Regions from separate parts of the Mesorhizobium sp. M1066 genome, predicted to be linked through region 3. Evidence: riboswitches for the same ligand, from Rfam matches in the RefSeq annotation. Region 3 holds a riboswitch; each other region holds the start of a gene.

Region 1 (6,157 bases), on a different contig from region 3:
GGGTGCCGCACCAGGCGGTAGGCACCGTCGGTCATCACGCCGCGATTGCCCGGCAGAATGGCGAAAGAACGCCCTAGCGATATCTTCCCCCAGATCACGAACCCCAACGCCAGGACTTGCAGCGGCGCAGCGGCATAGACCGGGATGATGGCCACGCCCGGTTCCAGGTCGATGAAGCCGACACCGAAGCTGGCGACCACCGAAACAACCACCGTCAGCGGGTTCCAGTCGCGTACCTGCGGTCGCCGCGACAGAAGCAGCCAGGTAAAGGTCAGGATCTCGGAGATTGCCACCAGCGCCACATTGATGCGGGTCGGGTCGAGCATCAGGTGATATACGCCGCGGTAGACGAACATGCCCGCGAAGGCCAGCGCGCAGATCCGAAAGAAACCTTCGCGCAAATCCACCAGGATTTCGCGCTTTCGGGCTGCGGACAGAATCCTGCCGTCACTGACGTGCGAAAGCGCCTCGCTTTTTGATATGAGCAATGCAAACACCCCGATGATCCCTCGAGGCGACCTTTGCACGCAACCATTGCCGGGCAGTTAATCAACAAGATCAGATCGGTGTTAAACTGGCTGTCGGGGAGCCAGGGTGCCACATCCAGACGACCCTGCTCCACGCGGTCGTCCAGAAAGACGGGCGACCCATTTCATTTGATCTTGGCAGACTAGCTCAGATAGTCGTTGCGGAAATAGCTCCCGAAATCCGGGCGTTGAGCAACCAGCTTGCCATCGGCATCGCGCAAGATGCCGGACGCGAAGAGATAGTCGCCGATCGCTTCCATCTTGGCCGAATCCATCGTCCCGATGGCGCCGCTTTGGCTGCGCAGATAATGGCCGTCGATCAGCGCCTTCAGCGAGGCGTGGATCAGCGCCGGATTAGTCAAGGCATCGTTGTTGGCCGCGATCAGCAGGGCTGCCGCATCTTCGGGGTGATCGACCGCGAACTGGTAGCCGCGCCGTGTCGCCTGGACAAAGGCTGCCGCAGGCTTGGGGTTTGCCTGGAGATAGGCTTCGCTCGAAGAGATCAGTGTCGTATGCTCGTCAGGCACGCCGTAATCGGCATAGACGAAGCTGCGTTGTTTGACGCCCTTGAGCTCGGCTTCGACACCCTCCCAGGTCGAGACTTCGAGCGTGAAATCGACCGAACCATTGGCCAGCGCCTCATAGGCTGAGGTGCCGAGCGTCACCGTCTCGAAATTGCCCTTGCCGCCATCATGGCGGATGATGGTCGATATCAGGGCGTTTTCCCAGGCGCTGCCGAAGCCGCCATAGGTCAGGCCGTCGAGGTTTCTCGGGCTTACGATCTCGCTGCGTGCCGCATTGAAGACCACGCGGCCGGTTTCAGACTGCACCACCGCATAGACGCCCTTCAGGTCCGCTCCGGCGGTTCTCTGGGTGAACAGGCTGATGGTGCCGTTGATGCCGAAATCGGCGACGCGATTTGCAACCAGCGTGCCCGCACCGGTATCGCTGTAAGGCAGGATGTCGACCTCGAGCCCGGCCTCGCGATAGAAGCCCTTGTCGCGGGCGACGAACGGTCCGATGTGGTTGGTGTTGACAGTCCAGTCGAGGGCAACAGTGACCTTTTGTGCCGATTGTGCTTGGGCTCGCGCCGATCCGGCAATGAGCGGAAGGCCTGTGGCAAGGGTCAGCAACAAGGCCTGCCGGCGCGTCAAGTCAGTCATGATCGTTTCCTTTGGATGGGGTGGCGTTGAGGATGATGTCGAGAATCTCGGCCTCGAGCGTACTTGCCTGGCGCGCGGCATCGCCGCCAAGGCTGCGCGGGCGCGGCAGCGGCACCTTGATTTCACGCACGATGCGGGCCGGGCGCGCCGACAGCACATAGATGCGGTCGGACAGGAACACGGCTTCGCGCACGTCATGGGTGATCAGGAGCGCCGTCCAGCGATGATGCCGCCACATCTGTTCCAGCCAGCGCTGCATGGCCGTGCGGGTCAGCGCGTCGAGCGCGCCGAACGGCTCGTCGAGCAAGAGCATGTCGCGTTGCTGCACCACCGTGCGCAGCAAGGCCGCGCGCTGGCGCATACCGCCGGACAGTTGCGCTGGAAAATGCCGCTCGAAGCCGGCAAGCCCGAATTCGGCAAACAACGGCGCAACGCGCGCCCGCGCCGCCTTGCGCCTGATGCCTTGCACCTCGAGCCCGAGCGTCGTGTTGTCGAGGATCCGCCGCCACGGCATCAGCGCGTCGCGTTGCGGCATAAAGGCGAAATGCCTGCCGTGGTCGTCGAGCGGCGCGCCGTCGAACAACATCTCGCCCTCGCCATGCTCGGCGCCGGTCAGAAGTTGGAAGAGCGTCGACTTGCCGGCGCCCGAGGGCCCAAGGATCGAGACGAACTCACCGGCGCCGACGCTGAGCGAGATATCGGCCAGCACGTCGAGCCCACCGAACGCCTTGCGCACATGTCGCAGCTCGAGCCGGCTCATCGCCGCGGCCCCTTCCCCTCGGTTTCCTTGCCGGCCCGCTCCCAAGGCATCGCAAGGCGCTGCAGCAGTACAGTCAACCCGAACAGAACAAGGGTCAGGGCAGCGCTCACTCCGACGGCGGCAAGAACCAGGTCAGGACGGAAATTGTTCTTGGCGTTGAGCATGTAGATGCCCAGCCCCTTCGCGGCCCCCGCATATTCGGCGAAGATGGCGCCGACCACGGCGTAGGTGATGGAGATCCTCAAGCCAGCGAAGAAATAGGGCAGCGCCGAAGGCAGCCGTGCCAGCACGAAGATGCGCCAGCGCCCTGCCCCCATGGCGCGCAGCATTTGCCCGATCTCGGCCTGGGTCGACTCATAACCCTCGACCAATGCAACCAGCATCGGAAAGAAGGTAACCAGCGCCACCAGCATGATCTTGGGCGTCAGCCCGAAGCCGAACCACAGCACCACCAGCGGCGCGATCGCCACCAGCGGCAAGGTCTGGCTGACGATTAAGACGGGAAACAGCGCACGCCGCAGCGGCTGGAAGAAGTCGACCAGCATCGACAGCACGAAGGCAGCGCTGAGCGAACAGGCAAAGCCGAGCAGCGTGGCGCCGATGGTCGGAATGGCGTTGTCGGCCAGCGCCTGGCGATTGAGCAGCGCTTGCTCGAACACGCGCGACGGCGCCGGCAGTATCGTCGGCCGGATGCCGGAATAGGTGGCGTAAAGCTCCCACGCCACTAGGAGCAAACCGACCGAGATCATGGCCGGCATTGCCTTGACAAGAAGGCCCGCGATCGGGCGCGAAGCGACTGATGATGTGACCACGGGAGAAAACCTTTGACGGCAGCGCGAAAGCGCGGCGGCTTCAGACAGCCGACGGGCTGTTGGCCGAGACCGTGACGTCGAGGGTTACGTGGCCGGCGCCTGGTCCGAAGCGACAGAAGGCCTCGTCCAGCGCCGAAAAGATCGCACCGGCATCACCGCGCAGTTTCGTGCAGAAATGCTTGGAACGCTCATAGACGCCGGACTGCTTGAGAAAATCGATGCAGCCGTAGATCTCGTCCATGTGGTCGTCGGTGCCCATCACATAGAGCGAGAACTGCGCCGCCGCCGGCTGGCCGGTGGCAGCAGCATTGCGCACCGCCGCGATGGCCGCATCCTTGCGCGGGCCGAGTGGCCCGACAGGCCCGCCAAGTGCATCGGAGCGGCAGATCGGATCATCCGGCTCACCAGGGCACCCGCGCGAGATGGTGGCCGACAACACGCAATGTTTGCCGCTACGTGCCGCCGCCACGAAGAGGTCGCGCATGGCGGGAAACAGCACTTCGGGCGGCCCGACCAGCAAGGTCGAGATGTCGTCGGTCTCGATCCTGAGCTTGTCGCGCCAGGGATCGAGCGCACCGAGCGCGCCAAGAATGACACCGACGAAATCGTCGGTCATGGGGTATAGGGAAATCTGTGCGCCTGAAAACATCGCCCGCCTCGCTCCGCTGGTATTACCCAGATCAGCTTCTAGGGTCTGTGGGCTTGCCGCCCCCGTCTCAGCCCCGACCGTACGGAGCACCCCTGTGGATGTGCGCCTTAAAGCATCATTCGAGTTCAAGGGGAAGCCGTTTTTTTCAGAGCACTGCGCCAAAAGCATTACGCCAGTCACGGTGCCCCTGAGCGGAATTTTATCGGGAAGCTTCGCCGCCGCGACCGGTTGTCCCCACAGTCGCAACGCGATCACTTTCGTAGAAAATAAGCGACGACTTCACAGAAATGGAGACAAACCATGTTCATGAAAATCCTCGCAGCTTCGGTTCTCACCATTGGTCTGGCCACGTCAGCCATGGCGCAAAGCGCCGGCAGCAACAACGCAAATGGAAGCGGCAGCGGCAAGTCGGTGACGGTTGAGCCGAACACGCCGGCTTCACCGAATACGATCGAGCCGGACACTGTCGACCCGGGCACGACCAACAGCACGACTGGCACGGTAGGTGACATGAATTCGAACGCGGATCAGAATTGCCCGACCAACCCGCAAGGCGCGCAGCCGGACGCCGATGGTAACGCGACGGCGCCAACGGTAAACGATAATCATTGTGGCAAGTAACTTACGTCGCAAACGGATGAAGCCGCTGGGCATCGCCCGGCGGCTTCATCCGTTTTTCTGGTCCGCAGCACTCGCTTTGCCGAACAGCCGGATTTCTGGAGCGGGTTTCCCGGCGGGCGGGCGCGAAAATAGGTGTTTTGAATTGATCAGCCGTTTGAGCACTCTACCGTAGGTAAAATACAGGACCCGACCGTTGGCGAGATCGAATTCCACTGTTCCCCACCGCCTGACCGGAGCCTTTCCTGTGCAGGGCCCCAGCCTTCTGATCTGGAATCCCAGCCTGACTTTGCACGTTCCGATTTCAAGATAGATGCCTGGCAGAAGGCCAAGCACATGCCATAGCCGTACAACATGCTCGACCGACATGGCCGGCGAGATTATCAGGTGGCTGGGCTGAAGCCGCGCCCAGACGAAGTCGCCTTTCGGCTGCGGCATTCCTGACAACAGCCCCCGGCAGTAGGCCGGCACCGCCTCGCTTACCAGAATCCGCATAGCGGTTGCCGTGCTGTCGACCAAGGCTTCTCTCGAGGTCCAGTCAGCTTCGGAGAACGGCACCTGCCCGAGAATGTCACCCTCGTCAAAACCGGCGGACATCTTGTGGAGCGTGACGCCGCCATGAACCGCATGCCGGCCGTCCACGGCCAAGCGCTGGATCGGGTGGGGCCCTCGATAGTCGGGGAGCAGCGCCGGGTGGAGGTTGACCCCGCCTTTGGAAAAATGGCCAAGAACCTCTTGAGGGATCAAGACAGGCAAAGTGTAGCAGACCAGCACATCGGCGCGGACGTCAGACAATTGCCGTCCAAGGGCATTCCAATCGTAAGGGCGGCCAAATTCGATCAGCTTGACAGGCGTGTTACCGATAAACCGCCTGAGCAGCAGCTTGCGTTGAAGCCTTCGCCGGAAATTGCCAATGCTGAAACCGGTGGGACGACGCCGGAACCCGGGCACGATGATCGCGCCAATTGCATTTCCAGCCTCTAGCCAGCCGGCGAGCAGAGGCCCGGTATAGTTAGAGATATCGAGGACAAAAACGGCTGTGATCGGCTCCGAGTGATCGGTCGATTCGATCGGCCTCATCTTCGGCAGCTCAAACGGGCCGACAGATCAGGGCGAGCTTGTCAGGTCGGCTGAGTGGAAGGCGATGCCAAGGCAGTGACAACCGAAAGACGCTCGCGTTTTACAAACACTGGCTTTTCGTAAACTTTTTTCACGGCCCGTCTCCCGAAATCAACTCTTCCTGCGCAATTGGACCGCGATACGGCAGGCTGTCAACCGCCTGACCGTGTTTGCCTACCGCATCCGCATTCGCCGTTGACGAAGGTGTTCGAAGGGCGCTCGGACATTATGAAAGCTCAATGGCCGACGCGACAAGACGCGCTGACTGAAAGAGGTTTGGATGCGATGATCTGCTCGACGACACCGTCGAGCAGCAATGCAGGGCAAATCGCAGTTGCGAATCTACGAAACCGCCGTCTCGCGAACCGGCAGCTTCCAGCCTGGCCTGACGAAGTGGCAGGTGTATCCGTTGGGATATTTCTCCAGATAGTCCTGATGCTCGGGCTCGGCTTCCCAGAATGGACCAACGGGTGCGACTTCGGTGACGACCTTGCCCGGCCACAGGCCCG
Region 2 (6,157 bases), on a different contig from region 3:
ACCGACCACCTTGGCGACCATGCGCTCGAGCTTGGGGTCGGAATATTCACCGCCATAAGTCGCCAGGATGCGCGGGTGCTGCGCCTTGGCCAATTCGGCGAGCTTGTTGTTGGCGCCGACATTGTCCACCGTGATCGGCCTGTCGGAAGGCTGGAAGCCGGATTCCTGAACTTCCGGCGGCGTGAACATCTGGCAGCTTGCCAGCGCCACGGCAAAGCCAGCCAGCGCGAGAAAGCGCGCCAGCGGTTTCATTCCCAATGTGTTAGTGCCGATCTCCAGAACGGCTTCCTTTCGGGTTCCGGCACATGACAATGAAAATCGGGGGCGATCTTCGGAATGTTCACGCGCCATATCTCAAACTGCTGCGGTAGGGCGGACCTAGCCACACTCCCCCGGTCATGGCAAGCAAACGCCACATCGCCTGGAGCCGGTTTGACCGTAAATTATGTCCGCTTCCGGGCAACATCGCGTGATGTGGAATATCCAGCACCCGCGCCGATATAGCGCCGGAACGCCTCCGGACCAGCCCCGGTAAAGAAATCATCAGCCTTGCCGGTTGCGGCCACCAACCCATTGTCGACAAACACCATGTGCTCGCCGATGCGGCGTGCATCCTCGGGCTGGTGGGTGACAAATAGCACCGTCATGGCGCGTTCGGCATGAACGGCAGCAACCAGATCCAGCATCTCGTCGCGCAAAGCGGGTCCGAGCGAAGCGAAGGGCTCGTCGAGCAGCAACACCGGTCGGTCGCGCACCAGCACGCGGGCCAGTGCGACGCGCTGGCGTTCGCCCCCGGAGAGCTCGCGCGGCAGGCGTTTCTCCTTGCCCGCGAGACCGGTGCGCGCAAGCGCCTCGGCGACCGCGGCGCGGTCCGCCTCGGTCAGTCCCAGGGAGGGCGAGCGGCCGAGCCCGACATTCTGCTCGACGGAAAGATGCGCGAAGAGATTGTTCTCCTGGAACACCATCGACACCGGCCGCGCCGAGGCCGGCTCGGTGCTGACATCGGCCCCGCCGATCAGCACGCGGCCCGATTGTGGGGTCTCGAAGCCGGCGACCAGATTGAGCAGTGTCGACTTGCCCGAACCGCTCGGACCCATGATGGCGGTGATCTTCGCCGTGGCGAACTCGACGTCGAAGACAAGTGGCGCATCGCCATAGCTGCCATAACTGAACGACACATTGTCCAGCCGCACCGGCGCGCCCTTTTCGAGCCTGTTGGCCGCCCTCTCACGCATCGCGGACCTTCTCCCTTCCCAGCCAGTGCGCCGCCACGATCAACGCGAGACAGACGAAGCCGAGCAGCAGTGCCAGGCCGGCGGCATCCTCGGTGCGGTAGCTGCCCATCCGTGCCAGAAGAAGGTAGGGCAATGTCTGCACGGAATCACTGCCGAACAGGGCAATGACACCGAGATCGCCGAGCGACAGCGCCATGGCGAAAGCAAAGGCCGTGGCGAGCGGTCGCCGCAGCGATGGCCAGTCGACCAGCATCAGCCGGTTCCAGCCCGCAATGCCGAGCAGTGCGCAGAGCCGTTCGTGACGCTCGCTCGCCGCATCATAGGCGGGACGCACGGCGCGCAGGGCGAACGGCATCGCCATCACCGCATTGACGGTGACGACCATGACCGGGGCGATGGCGAAGACATCGCCGGCATGGCGCAGCAAGAGGAACCAGCCGGCGCCAACGACGATCGGCGGCACGACAAGGACAAAACCGGCGCCTGTATCGGTGGCGCGTTCGAGCAGTGTCTTTGCGCCGGCACGGCGGTTCAGCGCCAGTGCCCGCCGCGCCATGGTCAGCGCCAGCGACAGCATCACCGAAAGCAGCGCCGACAGGAAGGCGAGCGCCGCGCTGGTCAGCGTTGCCTGCCGGACAGTGGCCTCGCTGGCCAAACGGCCGAGGTCCGCACCCAACCCGGCCACCACGGTTGCCGCCATCGGCCCTACGACGAACAGCAGCGCCAGGATGATGACTAGCGCGTTCAACCAGGTCTCGCTCCGATTGACCGAGAGATAGCGGCGTTGCGCGACCGGCAAATTGGTGTCGCCGACCACATTGGCGCCCAGGCGCGTCAGGGTCAGCACAACGATAAAGGTCAAGGCGATCTGCAACAGCGTCAGTGTAACGGCCCGCGCGGGATCGAAATCGAAGCGCAGCGCCTGGTAGATGCCGACCTCAAGCGTCGTCGCGGCCGGCCCGCCGCCGAGCGTCAGCACGATGGTGAAGGATGTGATGCAGAGCATGAACACCAGCCCGGCGACGCCGGGTAGTGCGGCGCGCAGCGTTGGCCATTCGATCAGCCGGAACGCCGGCCGCGCCGCCATGCCGAGCTGGCTCGCCAACCGCCATTGGTCGGCCGGTATGGTCTGCAGCGCCTCGAGGAACAGCCGCGTCGCCAGCGGCAGGTTGAAGAAGACATGGGCGACGAGGATGCCGGACAGGCCATAGATGCCCGGCCAGCTTCCCCCGCCGATCATGGCAAACACGCCGGCGAAATAGCCGGCGCGGCCATAAAGCGCCAGTATGCCGAGTGCCGCAACGATGGCCGGCAGCGCCAGCGGGACGGCGAAGAGCTGCAGGATGAAGGCGCGGCCAAAGAAGCGTGGATGCCGCGACAGCGCGCGCGCCACGAACAGTGCCGGTACGACCGAAAGCAGCGTCGACAGCGCTGCTTGCCAGAGCGTGAAGCGCACGACGCGCAGGAGATAGGGATCGAAGGTCGACCAGGCGCCCGAGAAATCATGGGCGCCTTCGAAAAGCAGACCGGCAAAAGCGCCGCCGATCAGTAGCGCGATTGCAGCGAGCGCGAGGGTGCCAGCGGTGATGCGGGGGTCAGACGCGCGTTGCACGCTGGACCACCATTCTTTCCATCGCGGCAATTACAAAGGATTGCGTTCCTTGGCGGCCCCCTCTGTCCTGCCGGACATCTCCCCCTCCAAGGGGGAGATCGGCCGCCACCCATGCTTCTGCTAGTCTCCAACGTTGCCGGACTATAACCAGCAACGACGCTGCCAATCTCCCCCCTTGAGGGGGAGATGGCCGGCAGGCCAGAGGGGGGTGGAGTGGCGCGAACATCAAAAGAACTCGCAAGCCTACTTGCTCATCACCGCCAGCCACTCATCGACCCAGGCCTTGCGGTTGGCGGCGACCTCTTGCGGGCTGAACAGCAAGGTCTTGGTCGGCTTGACCAGTTTGTCGAAAGCCGGGTTGAGCGGTTTGTCGGTCTTGCCGGCCGGGAACATCCAGTTGGTTTCGGGGATGGCATCCTGGAACTTCGGTCCAGTCATGAAGGCCATGAACTTCGCCGCCAGCGGATTCTTGGCCCCCGTCGTGGTGATGCCTGCCACCTCGATCTGCAGATACTCGCCCTCTTCGAACGAGGCCGCCTGGTAACGCTCGGTGTTCTCGGCGACCATATGGTAGGCTGGCGAGGTCGTGTAGGACAGCACCATCGGCGCCTCGCCCTTGGTGAACAGGCCGTAGGCCTCGCTCCAGCCCGGCGTCACGGTCAACACCTTCGCCTTGAGCTTGGCCCAGGCCTCCGGCGCCTTGTCGCCATAGACCGACTTGACCCACAAAAGCAGGCCGAGGCCCGGCGTCGAGGTGCGCGGATCCTGGATGACGATCTTGTCGTCGGCGCTGCCTTCGACCAGTTCTTTCAGGCTCTTCGGCGGGCTCTTCAGCTTCTCGGTGTCGTAGACGACAGCGAAATAACCGTAGTCGAACGGCACGAAAGTGTCGTCGCTCCAGCCACCCGGCACAGTGACATCCGCCACCGCGCTATGCGGCGCGAACAGGCCTGTGGCCTTGGCATCGGCGGTCAGATTGGTGTCGAGACCGAGCACGATATCGGCCTTGGTCGATGCGCCCTCCAGTCTGACGCGGTTGAGCAGCGCGACGCCATCGGCAACCGAGACGAACTCGACATCGCAGCCGCATTCGGCCTCGAATTCCTTCTTCACCACGGGACCCGGACCCCAGTCGGCGGTGAAGCTTTCATAGGTGTAGACGGTGAGCTTGTCCTTGGCCAAGGCCGGCCCGGACAGGACCACGGTCACGGCTGAGACAAGAGCGTATAAAAGCGTGCGCATCGGCGCCTCCTTCGTTCGAATTAAAAGGAATTGAGGCGTCGGACTGTCCGAAACGTCTAATCCCTCCGCCGGTACAAACCGGATCAGGTTCAGCGGGTTGGCGAGACTGCCTCTCAGCCGGTCCGCGAAGATCGCGTCCGGCACCCCGTTAGAGCGTTTCGACACATAGGCCGGGCCGATCCCCCATGCAAGTGGGAGTTTGCCGCCTTCCGTTTCCCGTGCCGGGCTGGTAAGGGCCACACGATATGAGCACATTCACCATCCTGCTTGGCGGCGATCTCATCCGCACGCCACGGCTCGACCGTCAGGTCGAAGGCTCCCGCGTCATCGCCGCCGACGCCGGCATCGGCCATGCGCGGCTGCTGGATCTCGTGCCGGAACTGTGGGTGGGCGATTTCGATTCGGTGCCGGCCAACCTGCCTGACGATCTCGCTGCCGTGCCGCGCCGGACCTTCCCTGCGGAGAAGGACAAGACCGATGGCGAACTGGCCATCGCCGCCGCACTCGAGCGCGGCGCGACTCGCCTGGTGCTCGCCGGCGCCTTTGGCGGCAGGCGCGCCGACCACGCTTTTCTGCATCTAGCGCTTGCCCTGCGGCTGGCCGAGGCCGGGACTGATGTGCTCCTGACCAGCGGCGCTCAGGAAGGCATCCCGCTGCTGCGCGGAACGGCCGGCTTCGACTATGCCGATGGCACGCTGTTTTCGGTGCTCGGCTTTTCCGAGCTCGCCGGCCTGACCGTCACCGGCGCCAAATGGCCGCTGAACCACGTCAAGGTGGCGTTCGGTTCGTCGCTGACCATCTCCAACGAGGTCAAGGGCCGCCTCGAAATCGCACTGGACCATGGCCGCGCGATGCTGCTCGCTCATCCCTATCCCTTACCTGAAAGCTGACATGGCCCCGCCTCTTCTCAACCTCGACGGGATAAAACTGACCTTCGGCGGCACGCCGCTGCTCGACGGCGCCGCCTTGACGGCTTCGGCCGGCGACAAGATTGCACTGGTCGGCCGCAACGGGTCGGGCAAGTCGACCCTGCTGAAGATCGCCGCTGGCCTGATCGAGCCGCAGGACGGCGAGGTGTTCCGCCAGCCTTCGGCAACTATCCGCTATTTGCCGCAGATGCCCGACATGGAGGGCTTTGCGACTGTCCGCGCCTATGTCGAGGCCGGGCTTGGCCCTGCCGACGATCCCTACCGCGCCAGCTATCTGATGGAGCATCTCGGACTGTCGGGTGAGGAACGTCCGAACGACCTGTCGGGCGGCGAGGCGAGGCGCGCCGCCCTTGCCCGCGTCATGGCGCCCGAGCCCGATATCCTGCTGCTCGATGAGCCGACCAACCATCTCGACCTCTCGGTCATCGAATGGCTGGAAGAGGAACTCATCCGCACCTCCTCGGCACTGATCGTCATCTCGCACGACCGCCGCTTCCTCGAACGCGTGTCGCGCGCCACCATCTGGCTCGATCGCGGCCAGACCCGCAGGCTGGACAAGGGCTTTGGCCATTTCGAGGAATGGCGCGACCTGGTCCTGGAGGAAGAAGAGCGCGAGCAGCATAAACTCGGCCGCCAGATCGTTCGCGAAGAGCATTGGCTGCGCTACGGCGTGACGGCGCGGCGCAAGCGAAACATGCGCCGGCTCGGCGAGTTGCAGACCATGCGCCAGCGTTTTCGCGGCCATCGCGGTGCCGAAGGGTCGGCGACCATGGTGGCGAGCGACGCCGCCGAGTCCGGCAAGCTGGTGATCGAGGCGAAAAACATCGAAAAGAGCTTTGGCGATCTCACCGTGGTCAAGGGGTTTTCGACCCGCATCCAGCGCGGCGATCGGGTTGGCCTGGTCGGGCCGAACGGCGCCGGCAAGACGACGCTCTTGAAGATGCTGACCGGCGAGATGAAGCCCGACGCCGGTTCGGTGCGGCTCGGCACCAATCTGGAGATCGCCACGCTCGACCAGAAGCGCGAGGCGGTCGACCCGCAGGAGACGCTGGCGCAATATCTCACCGACGGGCGCGGCGAGAACCTCGTCATCAATGGCGAGCAGCGCCACGTCGTCTCCTACATGAAGGATTTCCTGT
Region 3 (6,157 bases):
GCCCACGGGATCACACACTAACCCCAGCTAACCTGGTTTGAACGGAGCAAGCCTCCGACGCCGCCCTAATCAAAAACGCTGCAACAGATCCTTCAAATCAATTTACAAGATTTTTACAACCGTCAGTCGTTGAGAATGGTACGGCACCGCGAGACTGAGGTCCGGCACGGCCACAAAAGTGACGCCGGTACCCACGGACCGCCGCCAGCACGCAACATCGGGATTAACAGCAATGGTAAGAAGAAGAGCGCTCATATTGGTCGAAGGCCATAGGGGTACTGGTCAGCTATACGTCCAAGCGGCTCAGTGTCTTGGTCTTCATCCAATTACTCTGACGGCTGATCCACCTCGGTACGACTATCTTTCGGCGGAAAACGTTGAGGCAATCCGTGTCGACACTGGCAATCTCGAAGCGTTGGTCCGCGAAAGTTCGCGGCTGCGTGCTACCCACGACATTGCTGGCATTACTGGCTTTGCCGGGGACCATGAATCGATCTATGCGACAGTTGGCAAGCTTTGCCGGCATTTCGATCTACCGGGACCGAACCCTGAATCGATTGAACGAAGCTGCGACAAATTCAAGCAACGCCAACTCCTCGCGCAGGCCGGCGTTCCAATACCGGCTTATCGGTTGGCAACGAATGCGGCGGAGGTAGAAAGCTCGGCTGCAGAGATCGGCCTGCCCGTGATTCTTAAGCCGGCAGTAGGCAGCGGCAGCATGGGTGTCCGATTGTGCCGCAGCCTCGAAGACGTAGCCGAACATACGACCTATCTATTGGGCGGAAAGCACATATGGCGGTCTACACCGAAAATACTCGTCGAAGAATTCGCACAGGGCCCGTTCTATAGCATTAATGTTATGGGGAATGAGGTCGTTGCGATTTGCGCCAATGACTTTGGTCCCCTCCCCCATTTCGTCATACGTGAGGTGACGTATCCGGCCCTGCTAACCGATCAGGAGCGTGAGCGCATCGCCGATGTTTCGCTGAGCTGTTTGCGGGCTCTCGGCCTTGGCTGGGGGCCAACTAACATTGAACTCCGGTGCACGAAACGCGGCCCAGTTGTCATTGAAGTCAATCCGCGTCTTAGTGGCGCGCCCGACCCTCAACTGGTCCAGTTAGCTTACGGTGTCGACCTCGTCACCGAGCACATCAAGCTTGTCATTGGCGAGGAATGGAATCTGCGCAAAAAGCATTCGCATACTGCGGCCGCGCGATTCCTGCTTCCTGATCAAGATGGCACCCTGGACTGGATTGGTGGCGACACTCAGGCAGCTGCTATATCAGGTGTGGCCGAGGTCAAATTGAATGTTGAACCCAAGACACCGATCGTCAGGAAGGGGGATTTCCGAGACTGGATTGGACATGTCATTGCCACTTCGCCCAGCCGTGCTGAAACCGAGGGCGCCCTTCAGCGAGCGGTCGACTTGATCGATTGGTCGATCACCCCTTTTCCGGCGACAATAGGAGGTGATCGAGAGCACGATGTTTGTGGGGCGTTCGGGCGGCCCACCAGTTCTGTTCCGATCAGGCATTGACGGCTTAAGATCCTTGAAACGCAGCAGTTCCGTCTACGTCAATGTCACATCAAGTTTGACGAGGCAAATGCAGCTTTGGCCACACCTGCCTTGTCTCCCGCAGAACTTCTACGCGACCCATGGCGAGGCCGTCGGCCCAATTTGGGACCAATTTGATTGCCGCCCACCGCCGTCGCAGGACGAACATGCGCTTGACAAGACAACCCCGGCCCGTTCAACTTGAGGCATTCACCAGGGGAGTCCCGGCAAGGGGCTGAGATACTGCTGGCTTTCGCGGCGCAGTGACCCGTTGAACCTGATCCAGTTCATACTGGCGTAGGGACGGTGCAAGCGCTCTGCGGGAGTTCACGCCCGAGGTCCTGTTTCGGCAGGTCGACAGAAGCGTCTTTTCATCCTTCCGGCACAGAACTGGGTCTCCAATGCATGAGCAAAGGAGCCTCAAGATGAATGCCCTTACCCCCGCCGTGTCGACGGGACCGCTGCCCGCCTCGCGGAAGATCCACAAGCCCGGCACCATCCACCCACGGATCAGGGTGCCGATGCGCGAAATCGCCGTCCATCCGACAGCCGGCGAACCGCCCGTTACCGTCTACGATCCGTCGGGCCCCTATACCGATCCGGCTGTCGAAACCAGCATCGAAAAAGGCCTGGCCCGGCTTCGCCACGAATGGATCTTGGCGCGCGGCGATGTCGAGGGCTGTGACGGCCGCCATGTCCGGCCGGAGGACAACGGATTCGCGACGGGCGAACGCCTGACGCCAGAATTTCCCATCCGCCACCGACCGCTCAGGGCCAAAGCAGGCAAGGCGGTGACGCAGCTTGCCTACGCGCGCGCCGGCATCATCACACCCGAAATGGAGTTCGTTGCCATTCGCGAGAACCTTGGTCGCGAGATCCTGCACGGCAAGCTTGAGCGCGACGGCGAGGCTTTCGGCGCGACGCTGCCCGATTTCGTCACGCCCGAATTCGTGCGTGACGAGGTGGCGCGCGGACGGGCGATCATTCCCGCCAACATCAACCATCCCGAGAGCGAGCCAATGATCATCGGCCGCAATTTCCTGGTCAAGATCAACGCCAATATCGGTAACTCCGCCGTCACATCGTCGATGGCTGAAGAGGTCGAAAAGATGGTGTGGGCGATCCGCTGGGGTGCCGATACGGTGATGGACCTGTCGACCGGCCGCAACATCCACAACATCCGCGACTGGATCGTGCGCAACGCGCCGGTGCCGATCGGCACGGTGCCGCTCTACCAGGCGCTCGAAAAGGTCGGCGGCATTGCCGAGGATCTGACCTGGGAGGTGTACCGCGACACGCTGATCGAACAGGCCGAGCAAGGCGTCGACTATTTCACCATCCACGCCGGCGTGCGGCTGCATTATATCCCGCTGACCGTTGACCGGGTCACGGGCATCGTCTCGCGCGGCGGCTCGATCATGGCAAAATGGTGCCTGCACCATCACCGGGAAAGCTTCCTCTACGAGCACTTCGCCGAGATCTGCGACATCGCCAGAGCCTACGACGTCTCCTTCTCGCTCGGCGACGGCCTTCGTCCCGGCTCGATCGCCGATGCCAACGACGCGGCGCAATTCGCCGAATTGGAAACGCTCGGCGAGTTGACGAAGATCGCCTGGGCGAAGGATTGCCAGGTGATGATCGAGGGCCCTGGCCATGTGCCGATGCACAAGATCAAGCAGAACATGGACAAGCAGCTCGCTGTCTGCGGCGAGGCGCCGTTCTATACGCTTGGACCACTGACGACCGACATCGCGCCGGGCTACGACCACATCACCTCAGGCATCGGCGCCGCCATGATCGGTTGGTTCGGCACCGCCATGCTCTGCTACGTCACGCCCAAGGAGCATCTTGGCCTTCCCGATCGCAACGACGTCAAGATTGGCGTGATCACCTACAAGATCGCCGCCCATGCCGCCGATCTGGCGAAGGGTCATCCGGCGGCGAAAGTCAGGGATGATGCCCTTTCCCGCGCGCGCTTCGAGTTCCGCTGGGAAGACCAGTTCAACCTGTCGCTCGAGCCAGAAACCGCGCGGTCTTTCCACGACCAGACCTTGCCCAAGGAGGCGCACAAAGTGGCGCATTTCTGCTCGATGTGCGGGCCGAAATTCTGCTCGATGCGTATTTCCCACGACATCCGCGCCGAGGCACAGAAGGAGGGCATGGCGGCGATGGCGGCGAAATACCGCGAGGGCGGCGATCTCTACATGCCTGCGGGCGAGACCGGCGCACCGCTCATACCTCAGCCACGTGAGTCATCATGAAGGTCTTGGTCAAAGGGGCCGGCGTCGCCGGCCTCACCGCCGCCTTCGAGTTCGCCGCACGCGGCGCGGCGGTTACCGTTGCCGAGACAAGGCCTGCCCTTGGGGGCAATGCGTCGTGGTTCGCCGGCGGCATGCTGGCGCCATGGTGCGAGCGTGAAAGCGCCGAGCAGCCGGTGCTGGATCTCGGGCGCGGTGCCGCCGACTGGTGGGATGCCGCAACGCCCGGCTTGGTAGCACGACGGGGAACGCTGGTCGTGGCCTCGCCGCGCGATGCGGGCGAGCTCGACCGGTTCGCCAGCCGCACGTCGGGGCATCGGCGTGTCGATGAAGATGAAATTGCGTTGCTGGAGTCAGACCTCGCCGGCCGATTCCGCCGAGGATTGTACTTCCCCGACGAGGCCCATCTCGACCCGAGCCAGGTGATGACGGCGCTTCACGACAGGCTCGCGGCCATGGGGGTCGAATTCCACTTCGGGACCAACGCCCGGCAGGTTTCCGGTTTCGATCGTCAGATCGACTGCACGGGGATGACCGCTTTCGATGACAGGCTGCGCGGTGTTCGCGGCGAAATGCTGATCCTGCGCACGCCGGATGTCTCGCTGTCGCGCCCAGTCCGTCTGCTGCATCCGCGCTTTCCGCTCTATGTGGTGCCGCGCACCGACCAGCGTTTCATGGTCGGCGCAACGATGATTGAGAGCCAGTCCGCCGGACCAGTCACGGCGCGTTCCATGATGGAGCTTCTGGGTGCCGCCTATGCCCTCCACCCGGCCTTTGGCGAGGCTGAGATCGTTGAAACCGGTGTCGGCATCCGCCCAGCCTTTGCCGACAATTTGCCGCGCGTCGAAACGAAGGGTGAGATCATCGCGATCAACGGGCTCTATCGCCACGGTTTTCTCCTGGCTCCCGCCATGGCGCGCCAGGCCGCCGACCTGGTTTTCAATCAAGACGCAACCAAGGAGCTTGCTCATGAAACTGATGGTCAACGGCGAAGCGCATGAGGTTGCCGCCACCACGCTGGCCGGGCTGCTTGCCGCGCTTGACTATGAGGGCGATTGGCTCGCGACCGCCGTCAACAACGACCTCGTGCACAAAGCCAACCGGGCGGAATTCCAATTGAACGACGGCGACCGGATCGAAATCCTCTCGCCCATGCAGGGAGGCTAGATCATGTTAGAGCTTTATGGAACCGAGCTTCCGTCGCGCCTGCTTCTCGGCACCGCGCAATATCCTTCGCCGGCCATCCTTGCCGAGGTTGTCAAGGCGTCGGGCACGTCGGTGGTGACCGTCTCGTTGCGCCGTGAGATGGCAGGCGGCAGGGCCGGCGAAAAATTCTGGTCGTTGATCCGCTCGCTCGGCGTCAAAATCCTGCCCAACACTGCCGGCTGCCACTCCGTCAAGGAAGCGGTCACGACCGCGAAGATGGCGCGCGAAGTTTTCGGCACCAACTGGATCAAGCTCGAAGTGATCGGCAACCACGACACGCTGCAGCCGGACGTGTTCGGGCTGGTCGGGGCCGCCCGCATCCTGTGCGAGGATGGTTTTGACGTATTCCCCTATACCACCGACGATCTTGTCGTCGCCGAGCGGCTGCTGGAGGCGGGCTGTCAGGTTCTGATGCCGTGGTGCGCGCCGATCGGTTCCGCCCTCGGTCCGATCAACATCACGGCGCTGCGCTCGATGCGCGCACATTTCCCCGGCGTTCCACTGATCGTGGATGCTGGGCTCGGGCGGCCGTCGCACGCGGCCACCGTCATGGAACTCGGCTTTGATGCCTTGCTCCTGAACACCGCGGTTGCCAAGGCGGCCGATCCGGTCGGCATGGCGCGCGCGTTCGGCAAGGCGGTCGAGGCCGGTCGTGAAGCTTTCAGCTCCGGAATGCTCGAACCGCGCGAGATCGCCATGCCATCGACACCGACCATCGGCAGGGCAGTATTTTCATGAAGCTCGATCCCTTCTACCTGATCGTCGACAGTGCTGCCTGGATCGAACGGCTGGTGCCGCTTGGCGTCAAGCTGGTTCAGTTGCGCATCAAGGATAGGGACGAGGCCACGCTGCGGACGGAAATCCGCCGCGCGAACGGCGCCTGCGTGGTCCATGGTTGCCAACTGATCGTCAACGACTATTGGCGCACGGCAATCGAGGAAGGCTGCGACTTCGTCCATCTCGGCCAAGAGGATTTGGCTGCGGCCGACCTGCTGGCGATTAAGTACGCCGGATTGAAGCTCGGGCTTTCCACGCACGATCATCTAGAACTGGAAACGGCCATCGCTGCCGAGCCCGACTATATCGCGCTCGGCCCCATCTATCCCACGGTCCTGAAGCAGATGAAATGGGCGCCGCA

Evidence for each region. A riboswitch is a leader RNA that binds a small molecule or an ion and turns the genes downstream of it on or off. The one in region 3 is predicted to bind thiamine pyrophosphate.
Region 1: linked by a shared signal. The riboswitch ahead of NKH52_RS23125 (YkoF family thiamine/hydroxymethylpyrimidine-binding protein) and the one ahead of thiC (phosphomethylpyrimidine synthase ThiC) in region 3 are both predicted to bind thiamine pyrophosphate.
Region 2: linked by a shared signal. The riboswitch ahead of thiB (thiamine ABC transporter substrate binding subunit) and the one ahead of thiC (phosphomethylpyrimidine synthase ThiC) in region 3 are both predicted to bind thiamine pyrophosphate.

What each region holds. Positions count from the first base shown of each region.
Region 1 is NZ_JAMYMR010000021.1:70,410-76,566, forward strand. It holds gene NKH52_RS23105 (methyltransferase family protein) at 1-497, opposite strand, end outside; gene NKH52_RS23110 (ABC transporter substrate-binding protein) at 671-1,690, opposite strand; gene NKH52_RS23115 (ABC transporter ATP-binding protein) at 1,683-2,450, opposite strand; gene NKH52_RS23120 (ABC transporter permease) at 2,447-3,208, opposite strand; gene NKH52_RS23125 (YkoF family thiamine/hydroxymethylpyrimidine-binding protein) at 3,303-3,911, opposite strand; TPP riboswitch at 3,902-4,015, opposite strand; gene NKH52_RS23130 (RodZ family helix-turn-helix domain-containing protein) at 4,212-4,532, shown strand; gene NKH52_RS23135 (formyltransferase family protein) at 4,578-5,609, opposite strand; gene msrA (peptide-methionine (S)-S-oxide reductase MsrA) at 5,991-6,157, opposite strand, start outside.
Region 2 is NZ_JAMYMR010000009.1:36,071-42,227, forward strand. It holds gene NKH52_RS14845 (M48 family metalloprotease) at 1-252, opposite strand, end outside; gene thiQ (thiamine ABC transporter ATP-binding protein) at 444-1,235, opposite strand; gene thiP (thiamine/thiamine pyrophosphate ABC transporter permease) at 1,228-2,847, opposite strand; gene thiB (thiamine ABC transporter substrate binding subunit) at 3,091-4,089, opposite strand; TPP riboswitch at 4,133-4,247, opposite strand; gene NKH52_RS14865 (thiamine diphosphokinase) at 4,335-4,979, shown strand; gene NKH52_RS14870 (ABC-F family ATP-binding cassette domain-containing protein) at 4,981-6,157, shown strand, end outside.
Region 3 is NZ_JAMYMR010000065.1:9,935-16,091, forward strand. It holds gene NKH52_RS33685 (ATP-grasp domain-containing protein) at 233-1,537, shown strand; TPP riboswitch at 1,761-1,877, shown strand; gene thiC (phosphomethylpyrimidine synthase ThiC) at 1,981-3,816, shown strand; gene thiO (glycine oxidase ThiO) at 3,813-4,814, shown strand; gene thiS (sulfur carrier protein ThiS) at 4,783-4,980, shown strand; gene NKH52_RS33705 (thiazole synthase) at 4,984-5,757, shown strand; gene NKH52_RS33710 (thiamine phosphate synthase) at 5,754-6,157, shown strand, end outside.